3 regions of the Cytobacillus sp. EB106-05-05-XG126 genome follow, and region 3 is predicted to be linked to each of the others. Evidence: riboswitches for the same ligand, from Rfam matches in the RefSeq annotation. Region 3 holds a riboswitch; each other region holds the start of a gene.
The links. Region 3 has a riboswitch for cyclic di-AMP ahead of AC3WTL_RS17380 (cation:dicarboxylate symporter family transporter). Riboswitches for the same ligand answer to the same signal wherever they lie in the genome.

Region 1: it holds a riboswitch for cyclic di-AMP, as region 3 does, so the genes downstream of both, AC3WTL_RS01530 (potassium channel family protein) here and AC3WTL_RS17380 (cation:dicarboxylate symporter family transporter) in region 3, are expected to answer to the same signal.
Region 2: it holds a riboswitch for cyclic di-AMP, as region 3 does, so the genes downstream of both, AC3WTL_RS01485 (dicarboxylate/amino acid:cation symporter) here and AC3WTL_RS17380 (cation:dicarboxylate symporter family transporter) in region 3, are expected to answer to the same signal.

Annotation. Positions count from the first base shown of each region.
Region 1 is NZ_JBYTDU010000001.1:302,375-306,380, forward strand. Features, by position in the region: gene AC3WTL_RS01515 (phosphotransferase) at 1-708, opposite strand, end outside; gene AC3WTL_RS01520 (DUF3896 family protein) at 1,018-1,200, shown strand; gene AC3WTL_RS01525 (anthrone oxygenase family protein) at 1,412-1,864, shown strand; cyclic di-AMP (ydaO/yuaA leader) riboswitch at 2,072-2,221, shown strand; gene AC3WTL_RS01530 (potassium channel family protein) at 2,300-2,956, shown strand; gene AC3WTL_RS01535 (TrkH family potassium uptake protein) at 3,001-4,006, shown strand, end outside.
Region 2 is NZ_JBYTDU010000001.1:296,613-300,618, forward strand. Features, by position in the region: gene AC3WTL_RS01480 (MerR family transcriptional regulator) at 29-400, opposite strand; gene AC3WTL_RS01485 (dicarboxylate/amino acid:cation symporter) at 569-1,792, opposite strand; cyclic di-AMP (ydaO/yuaA leader) riboswitch at 1,943-2,086, opposite strand; gene AC3WTL_RS01490 (hypothetical protein) at 2,197-2,382, opposite strand; gene AC3WTL_RS01495 (GNAT family N-acetyltransferase) at 2,492-3,016, opposite strand; gene AC3WTL_RS01500 (GNAT family N-acetyltransferase) at 3,136-3,585, shown strand; gene AC3WTL_RS01505 (DinB family protein) at 3,617-4,006, shown strand, end outside.
Region 3 is NZ_JBYTDU010000006.1:28,032-32,037, forward strand. Features, by position in the region: gene AC3WTL_RS17380 (cation:dicarboxylate symporter family transporter) at 429-1,691, opposite strand; cyclic di-AMP (ydaO/yuaA leader) riboswitch at 1,805-1,955, opposite strand; gene AC3WTL_RS17385 (dienelactone hydrolase family protein) at 2,167-2,775, opposite strand; gene AC3WTL_RS17390 (NAD(P)H-dependent flavin oxidoreductase) at 2,927-3,880, opposite strand.

The DNA.
Region 1 (4,006 bases), on a different contig from region 3:
AGTTTTAGATTTCAAAAAGGCTGCTGCACTAAGAAGGGTTTCTTTTGTTAGTTCCTCTGGGGATGAACAAAAAGCATATATTAAATCATATAACGGCTCGCCAATAACAGGGGTGGGGTCAATTACACCACTTAATTCTCCATTACGAAAAATGAAATTATGTACTCCGCAATCCCCGTGCAGTAAAAATGGCTCTTTGTCTTTACTGTTTTTTTCAGCAAGGTCCAGTACGAGATTATAATGACTATTATCTAATCGTGAATGGAGGATTTTATTTGCTTCATCGATGCTATCAAGGATAAAACTCTGCCAAGATTCTGATGGCTGATCCGCCCAGCCCCAGCCTTCACTGCTTTCAACGGGTTTGTAATGATTTAAAAGCCCTTGCACCAGTGTTTGGAGGGTTTCTTTTTTGTTTTTTCTAACATAATTGGCAGTGCCTTCAATGAAGGAATAAATGATGTACTTGTATAATGGTTCAACGAATAAAAGTTTTGGCAATAAATCAGTCTTCTTGTAATCATTAAGGAAATTTGCCTCCGATTTAATAATTTGTGGTTCATTTTTCTTAATGACATACTTTATATCCTCAAAATGCAGAAGGTACAATTCACTTACCGTACCACCATTTAATTGTTCATGATAAGTTGGCTTTGAATGGAAAATGTTATTGTCCATTAGCTGATGTATTATTTCTTGTATATTCATATTTCTCCCCCTTTCTAGGATACCTCTTCTGCTTCTCTCTATATATTATTATAAGTTACCTGTTGCTTGCTGTTTCTCAAAAAAAAATCGAGTATAATTGCGAATTCATTTTCATACTCGATTCCGAATGTTAATTCTATTATTTCTCCAAGATATCTGACCTGCTTGCCGTTCTAGGTACTTTAATATTTCACAAATTATCAATATATTCTGAAATGAATAAGGGGGTTAAACGGTTATAATTAAATTAAGGGGAAAGCGTTTTCATTCCTCCTTTCAAATTTTATAAAAGGCGAAAGGGTGCTGAAAATGAACTATTTAGAAATAAAGAAGAAGCTGGAAGCTGCAAAACAAGAACTGGAGATCAAAATGCACGGTCAGGCTGCATCAGAGAGTGAAAAGGAAACTCTTCAAAAAAGGATTGACAACTATGAGTATATGATTGAATTAACAGAAATGAATCATTTTGAAAGAGGGAATATAATCAGTTAGGGAGGCGGTGCTGAAAGCCGTTTCTTTTTTTTGTGAAAGGCCATGATGAAAATAATATTGATTTTTTTAAAAAAAACAAACGGGGCAGCCGTTTTCGCTTCTTTTATTGAGAGAGAATAGTTAAAAAAACTTATTCCTAATATAATTAAAACTGTTCAATACTTGTATAATGATAATAAAATTATTAACTCAATTATTAGGAGATGTTAAATTGGATTTCTTAGGTTTTATTACTTTGTTGATAGCGGGCTTTACTGCTTGTGCTGAGTTTACTTCATACGCTTTAGTGCATCCAGTTATCCGTCATTTACCTCAAAAGCAACATATATTTTTTGAACAAGCTTCCCTGAAAACATATGGACGTATTATGCCTATATTAATGCCTGTAAGTGTCATTCTAACCTTATCCTTTGCAGTATTTACTAAAGAACTTGGAACAATCGAGCTTGCAAGCCGTTTTTCTTCTGCTGGAATGTTCATCTTAGCAACAATAATAACTATTAGATATAATGTTCCTATTAACAAGGCAATCAAACAGTGGGATGGAGATAACCCACCCGCTGCTTGGAAGGAAATAAGAAAACGATGGATGTTCTTTCAATCTATTCGTTCTTGGTTGCTTCTTATTGGCTTTGTGTTACTTTGTTTCTCAGTTACAATTTAATTAATATTACATATAAAGGATTAAACATTTTGTCATTACCTTATTGAACAAACGGGTGTGCCAGTTCAATAAGGAATGACCAAAAGGACCTTATAAGGGGGTCTTTTTCTTTTGTTCAAAAATTAATATACCTTTAAACAAAGCTTTATGAAAAAAAGATTGACAAGAGATAAACATGGGAGTAATTTATATTTATTAATTTCATAGCAAACCTTTTTGCTGAATCATTTGAGCGGGGGAACCAATTTTGATAAACCTTGTTTATCTTGGGGTGAATCTTAGCATATTAAAGCTAAGAAGGGATACTCTCAATCCCTAATCCGACAGCTAACTCCGTAAGCCAAATCGAGAGAAGGGTTAATGGAAACCATTGGCCATTCTTTATTAAGAGTGGTTTTTTTGTGTTCATTTTTCAAAAAGAAGGGAATTTCTTCAATGAAAAAACAGTATGCTGTATTTGGTTTAGGCCGCTTTGGCGGCAGTCTGGTAAAGGAATTCCATGAGTTGGGTGTGCAAGTTCTTGCGATTGATGTGGATCAGGAGAAAGTGGATCAATACGCACAGTTTGTGACATACGCCGTTCAAATCAATGGTATTGATGAAGCTGCCATTAAACAGACGGGAATTAAGAATATTGATCATGCATTTGTTTCATTTGGTGAAAACATTGAGTCCAGTATATTGACATCATTGCTGTTAAAAGAATTGGGAATTCCAAAGGTCTGGGCGAAGGCACATAATGAGTATCATGCCAGAGTGCTCGAAAAAATTGGCGTTGATCGTGTGATTCATCCGGAGCGGGATATGGCAAAGAGGATTGCCCACCATATTGTTTCAGAAAAGATGATTGATTATATTGAGCTGTCTGAAGATTATAGTATGGTGGAGATTGTGGCTACAAATAAGATTGCCAACAAATCTCTATCAGATCTGAATATAAGGGCTAAGTATGGCTGTAATATCGTGGGGATTCAGCGCGGGAAGGAAATAATCGTTACTCCGCCCGCTGAAGAGGTCATTTTAAAGGGAGACGTCCTGATTATAATGGGACACAATAAAGGGATTGGCAGATTTGAGAGGCATGGAGTTTAAGCTTTTCAATTATGTTTACCATTTAAATGAGGAGATTATGGACCATGTACAAAGAAACCAGAAGGAGTAGAAGAATTAAGCGGCCCGGCACCTGGATCAGGATGAATCCTGCTCAGGCTTTATCTGTTGGCTTTTTAATACTAATAGCGATTGGCACCCTGCTGCTTATGCTGCCTTTTTCCACTAGTGACAGGCATCATCTATCGTTTATTGATGCATTATTTGAAGCAACTTCTGCTGTATGTGTGACAGGTTTAGTCGTCGTAGATACACAAACAACTTTTACGGTTTTTGGCCAGGTAGTTCTTATGGCGCTTATACAAATAGGCGGACTTGGTTTTATGACCTTTGGAGTTCTCATTGCCATTATGCTTGGGAAAACTATTGGCTTAAAGGGGAGGCTGATGATACAGGAATCATTAAATCAGCTTACAATTGAAGGGATGGTACGTCTTGTAAAATTTGTGGTGGCTTTTACTCTGATTGTAGAAGCAATTGGTGCAATCATTTTGGGTGTTCGCTGGGCTGAAGATTTTGGGTTTCCACAATCTTTATACTATGGGGCTTTTCATTCGGTCTCAGCTTTTAATAATGCAGGGTTTGATATAATGGGCGACTTTAGCAGCGTCACCGGTTATGCAGGGGACTTTACTGTCATTATGACGTTAAGCTCGCTGTTCATCATTGGGGGGATTGGCTATATCGTGCTGCTTGATTTAAAAATCAATAAAAGTTTACGGAAACTTTCTCTCCATACGAAATTGGTTTTGCTGATGACACTGATTCTTAATATTTTAGGCACAGTTTTCATATTCTTTTTGGAATTCAATAATCCCGCGACAATTGGTGACTTGGGAATGAAGGAAAAACTGTTAGGATCTTATTTTCACGGAGTCGTTCCAAGAACAGCTGGTTTTAATTCGCTTAATACGGGTGAGCTGACAATGGGCTCGCAGCTTATTACCATGCTTCTAATGTTTATTGGCGGAGGATCAGGCGGAACCGCAGGAGGCATTAAAGTAACAACTTTTGCCTTGATCCTGCTTGCTG
Region 2 (4,006 bases), on a different contig from region 3:
TAATGCTCCAAAATTCAAAAAACCAATATCAGTTCAGCAATAAAAGTAGTGACTGAATTAAAGATAAGCTTTCATGTGAAATATTTTTTTTAACGTATTCATATTTTTCCGGATCTGATTTTTTCAGCTGAGAAAGTGCTTTCGTCACATCCTCCTCCAGATCCTGAATTTTTAGCCTTAGCTCTAGTACATCTACCTCTTCGGAAAATTGGCTGATGACTTTTTTCTTGATTTCCTCCAGTGACAAACCATCTGCTTTACATTTCTCGATAAAAGCAATACGTTCGATGGAGGAGTGGTCATAATAGCGATAATTTGAAGGTGAACGTTCTGCTTCTAAAAGACCCAGGGAAGTATAGTAATCAATCGTTCTCTTCGTAACCTTTGCTTTTTCAGCCAATTCTCCTATTCTTAACTTCTCAGCCCCATGAGGTTTCCTCCAAACTGTTACGTGATGGTTATGAATCTAATTATACTAAACTATCATAGAAAAGCAATGAAATTGAATGAAGAGGGGGAGGAAGAGCTCCGAAAAAAATAACACCGGATAACCGGTGTTATTTTTTGATCAGGCTTTAACAGCCTCTTTTTTTGCTTCTGTTTCCGCGACAATCACTGCACAAGCAGCGTCGCCTGTAATATTGACAGCTGTTCTCGTCATATCAAGCAGACGGTCAATACCAATGATTAATGCGATACCTTCAACCGGAAGGTTAACGGATTTAAGAACCATCGCCAGCATGATCAGGCCGACACCCGGCACACCTGCAGTACCAACGCTGGCAAGCACTGCGGTAAGAACAACCGTGATAAGCTGGGTAAGTGATAAATCCACATTGAATACCTGTGCGATAAATATAGTGGCAACACCCTGCATGATGGCTGTTCCATCCATGTTAATCGTTGCACCAAGCGGCTGCACAAAGCTGCTGATTGATTCAGGAACTTTCAGATTTTTTTGGGCAGTACTCATGGAAATCGGCAATGTGGCATTACTGCTTGAAGTACTGAACGCTACTCCCATGGCAGGTGCAAATCCCTTAAAGAAGGTTAATGGATTTCTTTTTGCAATGAGTGCGATTGAACCGCCATAGGTGATAATGGCATGGACAAGAAGGGCAAGAACGACCACGATCATATAAAGTCCCATTGCCTTAATGGCATCGAGACCCTGGCTTCCAACAGCAGAAACAATAAGTCCGAATGTTCCATATGGCGCAAATTTCATAACCAGATTAACAAGATACATCATTATGTCATTGCCCTGTTCAATCAGGTTTAAAATGCCTTTTGTTTTATTGCCGAGCATCGTTAAGGCAAATCCGACAAAAATGGAAAAAGTAATAATCTGAAGCATGTTTCCTTCCGTAAAGGCTTTTACCGGATTGGTCGGAATAATATTTAATAGTGTCTCTGAGACAGGCGGAGCTTCTTCAGATTCATACTCCACGTTTGTTACGTCAAATTCCCCGACATTTCCCGGCTGGAAGACATATGCCAAAGCTAGTCCGATAATAATCGCTATACTTGTAGTAACTAAGAAGTAGGATATCGTTTTGACACCTATTCTTCCTAATTTCTTTGGATCACCAAGCCCGGCTGTACCAAGAGTAATGGAAAAGAATACAATCGGGACAACCAGCATGTTGATTAAGTTTAAAAAGATTTTTCCAAGTGGTGTAAACACAAACTTGTCAAGCTCAGGAAATATTCCAGGCGCAAACAAATTAATCAGTAAACCTGTAATTCCCCCTGCAATCAAAGCAATAATAATTTTAGTAGATAATTTCATACGCTTTCCTCCAATGAATGATGTAAAAAAATGTAAAATACAGACACGGAAAATAATGTCCTTCCCTATATTACCCCCAAATAACATAAACCTAACTTAAAAAAGGCAACAAAAAAACACAGAGGTAATAACCACTGTGCACTTATGCAGTGTTTCCCTCTCAACACGCTTACGAGGTTAGCTGTCGGGTTCGGGTCTTGAGAGTACCCTACCTGTAAAAGGATTCACCCCAGGTACTTTATGAAAAAGTACAATTGGTTCCCCCGCTCAAATAAGATTAAGCGAAAAATATAATGTTTTTTTAATATATTAACAATAATCATAAAAGTTGTAAATCATAAGATTTTCTTATCCATGATTACTATTAAATTAATAGTAATTTTTATAGAAAAGAACAAATAAGATCAGAAGTTAAGCCAGCTCAAAAGAGGGTGTCTTTTCTTGTCCGTCACCTTTAGTTCCTTCTTATTCAGCTTGTCTTCATGTTCAGCCAGCCACTCTTTTAACTCCTCTTTATCCTTGCATTGCGTATAATAAGTCTCCCCGTTTTTACCGGTGGCACTCACAACATATCTGCATGTATTTCCCATAATGCACCCTTTTCAAAGTAATTTCTTTTTGAATTATAACAAGATATATGGGAATGTCCACTATATTTTTATAATGAGTATGGGTACATGAATTATGGGAAAAATAATCCTATTTTCGCAAAACTGTAATAAAGCCGTCCAGAATATCGTGACTCACAGTAAATCCTTTGCTTTTATAAAATTCAAGGGCCTCTGTATTTCCATTTGATACATAAATAAAATAATCTTCCACATCATTAAATTGACTTAACCATTCCATCGACATGTTAAAAAGAACTGAACCAATTCCGTATTGCCGATAGCCATCTTTAATAAAGAATTGAGATAAGCAGCCAACATTTTCTTTCCTGACTGAAGTTAGATCAAAAAAAGTGGTGAAATCATTGGAGTAGGCTTCCTTAGGAGAAACATTAGAATAAACATAGCCCACGATTTTTTCATCGTCCTTAACAATTACAATATAATTATGTATAGCAGATTTTATGGATGGAAGCAATCTTGTTTCAAAATTCATGCTGTCAAAACGCTCAGGTGTTATATGTGCCTTAGATTTTTGAAAAGCCATCAGCTCATTGCATAAATCCCGGCAAAGGCTGATATTGTCTTCTGTTATCACTTCATAGTTTAAATTCATCCCATTTCCCCCTTTAGCTAACATTTTATATTGGAATGCCTATATTCGTCCAAAAAAAGAGGGAAAATATTTTTGATAGAGAAATTATTTTTTAAACTAATATAAGAAGAGGGACCATCATGATTAAGGAAATAAATATTAAAGACCGAAAAGCGGCTGAGCAGGTTCTAAGCGTACAGCTTCCCGCGTATAAAATTGAGGCTGAAATTATTGGTTATCCTGATTTGCCCCCTTTGAAAGATACTGCTAATACCCTGCAAATTACAGGAGAGACCTTTTTTGGGTATTTTACTGGTAAAAAATTATGCGGGGTGATTTCGTTTAAACAGGAGAAAGGTGTTTTAGATATACATAGACTCATTGTGCATCCTGAATATTTTAGAATGGGAATTGCACAAGAGCTGCTGAATTACATTGAACGGAGGCCGATGATTGAAAAAATGGTTGTCACAACCGGCTCTAAGAATACTCCAGCTGTCGCATTTTATCTGAAAAGTGGATTTAGAGAGGTTGAAAAAATAAAAATAAATGATTCACTGACTATTACTGCTTTTGAGAAATTATTATAGGAAAGCCGTGAAGGTTGAAAGGAGCGAATATATGAATTTTAACTTAAGAGAAGCTATTGAAATTCTTGAACGTACACCGGATACGCTGGATGCATTACTAAGCGGTCTCTCTTCAGAATGGCTTTATGGCAATGAAGGGGAAGGCACTTGGAATGCAGCCGAAGTGGTTGATCATTTGATTGATGGCGAAGAGAAAAATTGGATTCCGCGACTGTCATTTATTCTGCAGGAAGGGGAAAGCAAGCCATTTCCTCCATTTGACCGTTTTGCTCATTTAAGTTTGTCAGGGGATCTGCCGCTGGAAGAAAAGCTTGAGATCTTTAAGACTCTTAGAATAAAAAATTTGGCCACACTGAGGGGGATGCCTGATCTGGAAACTCATTTCGAAAAGAAAGGCCTTCACCCTGCATTTGGTCCAGTA
Region 3 (4,006 bases):
AACCAACTTCGGACTCAAACCCGGCGTTTTCCCCTTCCTGTGTCCGAACCTGAACCACCTTCGGACTTAAACCCGGCGTTTTCCCCTTCCTGTGTCCGAACCTGAACCACCTTCGGACTCAAACCCGGTGTTTTCCTCTTCCTGTGTCCGAACCTAAACCACCTTCGGACTCAAACCCGGCGTTTTCCCCTTCCTGTGTCCGAACCTGAACCAACTTCGGACTCAGACCCGGTGTTTTCCCCTTCCTGTGTCCGAACCTGCAACTACTTCGGACTCAAACCCGACGTTTTCCCCTTCCTGTGTCCGAACCTGAACCAACTTCGGACTCAAACCCGAGGATTTCCTCTTCCTGTGTCCGAACCAGAATTATCCTGCTCCACAAAAAAAACACTAACAAACGATACCATTTGTTAGTGTTTCCAAATCTATTATGAAGCTTGTTGTTCAAATCTTTCTTCTGCTGGAGGGTTGAATTGCCCTTCCCACTTCGCAATAACTATTGCCGCAAGTGAGTTCCCCACCACGTTAACTGCTGTGCGTCCCATATCAAGGATACGGTCGATGCCGGCAATAAAGGCAAGGCCTTCTGCAGGCAATCCAATGGTACTGAATGTCGCCAGCAGCACCACAAAGGATACGCCCGGTACACCCGCCATTCCTTTCGATGTAACCATCAGCACTAACATTAGCGTAATTTGCTGTCCGATGCTTAATTCGATCCCAAACATCTGGGCAATAAATAAAGAGGCAATCGCCTGATATAAAACAGATCCGTCCAGGTTAAAAGAATAGCCTGTCGGAATAACGAATGAAGAAATATGTTTCGGGCTTCCCGCTTTCTCCATTTTGTCCATAATTCTTGGAAGAACTGTTTCCGAGCTTGCTGTTGAAAATGCCAAAATTAATTCCTCTTTGATCATCTTCAATAATTTAAAGATGCTGAACCCGACAATTTTGGCCATGACTCCCAGAACAACTAGAACAAAGAAAATCATCGATCCATATACAGTAAGCGCCAGCTTGCCTAATGGAATCAGTGAGGCGAAGCCATACTTGGAAATTGTGACACCAATTAAGGCAAATACCCCGATCGGCGCATACTTCATAAATAGATTCGTTACATAGAACATCGCCTTAGCTGTACCTTCGAAAAATCTCAGAACCGGCTTTCCGACATCTCCAATTGCAGCGATTCCGAGTCCAAATACAACAGCAAAGAAGATAATCGCCAGCATATCGCCTTCAACCATGGCTTGTACCGGATTAGTAGGCACAATATGCAAGAATGTATCCGCTACAGACTTGCCTTCCTGCTCTTTATTGGTTTCGACATAGCTTGAAATGTCACTTTGCTGCAGGCTGTCCATATTCAGGCCGGCACCTGGCTGAAATACATTCCCGGCGATTAAGCCAACCACAATGGCAACCAATGTCATGCCGATAAAATAGGTCAATGATTTACCGCCAAGCTTACCAACGGATTTTAAATCACCTACACCAGCAATAGCAACGATAATCGTGGATAGTACAATAGGAACCACAATCATTTTAATTAAACGGATGAACAGATCGCCAAATGGCTGTAAGGCACTTTGCGCTGCTTCATTACCGTAAAAGATACCGCCAACCACAATCCCCAGGACAAGACCGATAAAAATTTGAGTGGCTAAACTTAATTTAATTCTTTTCATCAATTACCCTACCTTCTTGTTTAGTTTTAACATGCTGCGCAGGCAAGGGAAACAAAGCTGATCTCAAAAAAAAGAAAATCGACAATTGTCAATTCACTCTGATTCATATTCTCTTCTGTTTCCTTAAACGCTGACGAGGTTAGCTTTCGGGTTAGGACTGCGGAAACAGTAAGCCCTTCCATCTTTCGGATTCACCCCGTGCGGAAACTCCGCCGTAAATAATGGGTCCCCCGTTCTTAAAATAAGATTAAGCATAGAACACTAAATCATTATATTATCCCAAGATAATTTTTGTAAATAGTTAAGTATTCCCGGTATAAAACAAAAAAGCACTTGGCTCCACCTGCGCCAAATGCCATGATAGCCACACATGCTATCCCCGCTACATCTAAATTAGCATCTTTGTATTAAGAATATTGAACGGGCTTGTAAACTTTTCTTAAATATCAGGTGATAACGAGGGCATTATAATATCTCAATCAATATGCAATAAAAATTCCAGCGTTTTGCTAAATGCTTCTTGTTCTGATTTTACATCATACCTTGAGGAATAAGGATCACTGAATCCGTGTTTCCCAGTAAATTTATGTGCTTTAATTTTCTTTTTCTCCAAAGCCAATACTAACTCATCGACATTAAAAGATTGCTCTTCCTGCGGAAAAAACAGCATGGCAGGACTCCGGGGTGTCACCTCTAAATAGTCCCTAATCCTTGAACCATAGTATCCAACAATTCCATCAACACAATCTTCCTCGCTGCACAGCCAGGCAATAGTTGCACCTATACTAAATCCAATGATATATATTGTTTCGTATTCATCTTTAACATCCAATAATAAATCTTTGACTTTACGAGCCGCTCTATCGAAACCAACATGTTCCATAAAGTGATGATAAGCGGCTTCCTCTTGCGAATAATCAAAAGGTTTCTCTCGCTCTAGTAAATTGGGGCATATCACTTCAAAATTCTGCTTGGTTAATAATTCGCAAAAACTCTTTATATGTTGATTTATTCCATAGATTTCGTGGATTACGAGTATTAAAGAATTAGAATTACTATCATAACTATGATCCTTATTCTTCATTTTTCTTCTCCCATTCATTTTTACACTTTATTCCATCGTAAGGTATTCTACATTAATATGATTTAATCATCCATCCTCTAAACACCCTTTTAGATCAAAAAAAGAGCCGCCTATTTGGCAGCCCGACTTTAAACAGTGCACCATTATGACATTAAACACACGCTTCATATTCCCGTTTGATCTTATGAATGATCGTCTGAACAGGCAAAATCTCGTTAATTTCATGGACTCTTGCCCCCGCAAATACGAGACCATTCTCACAGTCCCCCTCCATGGATGTGACCAGAGAATCCAATGTGCAAAAGCGGTAGGAGCAGTTTTTCAGACAATCGATGCATTTCTTGATTTTCACCTTTTTATTGTCAGATATTTGTTCAGTAAAGTTATTCTTAATGGCACGGCCTTCCAAACCTACGGTGGTTTTCACCATAACGATATCTTCCTGTTTGGCATGTACATATTTTTCCTTGAAGGATAGGGGTGCATCACATTCTTGACTTGCGACAAACCTGGTTCCCATCTGAACACCGGAAGCACCGACACGAATGGCATGCGCGATATCTTCTCCTGTCATGATTCCCCCTGCAGCTATGACAGGAATCTTAACAGCATCCACGACTTCCGGCAAAATATCGAATAACGGCCTTTCGGTCCCTAAATGTCCTCCCGCCTCATTGCCCTCTACGACAACAGCAGAAGCTCCCAGCCGTTCAGACATTTTGGCCAGCCTTGCAGATGACACAATCGAAATGACCGGTGTCCCGGATTCTTTGCCCCAATTGTACATATCTCTAGATATTCCTGCACCTGAAATAATGAAATCCACCTTTTCCTCAATGGCAGCCTTCATTTTTTCAGCAAAATCATTCATGGCAAATAAAACATTCACCCCAATATAGCCCTCACTCTTGATAGCTGCCCTGGCCTTTCGTATATGAAGCCTCAGCTCTTCAATGCTAATTCCTGTTCCTGAAATAATTCCAATCCCCCCGGCATTCGCAACCGCTGATGCCAGACTGCTCAACGAAATCCCTACGCCCATTCCCCCTTGCATAATGGGAAACTCAGGCGTCATATGACCGATTTTTAATTGTGGAAATTTCAAAAGAACTACCCCATTTCATCGCCAATTTATTTCTTCTTCATTATTGGACGAATGGGGTTAATTGAATAGTGACAAACATAATACCTGGTACTAAAATCAGGTATTATTTCCGCGATATTCACAGAA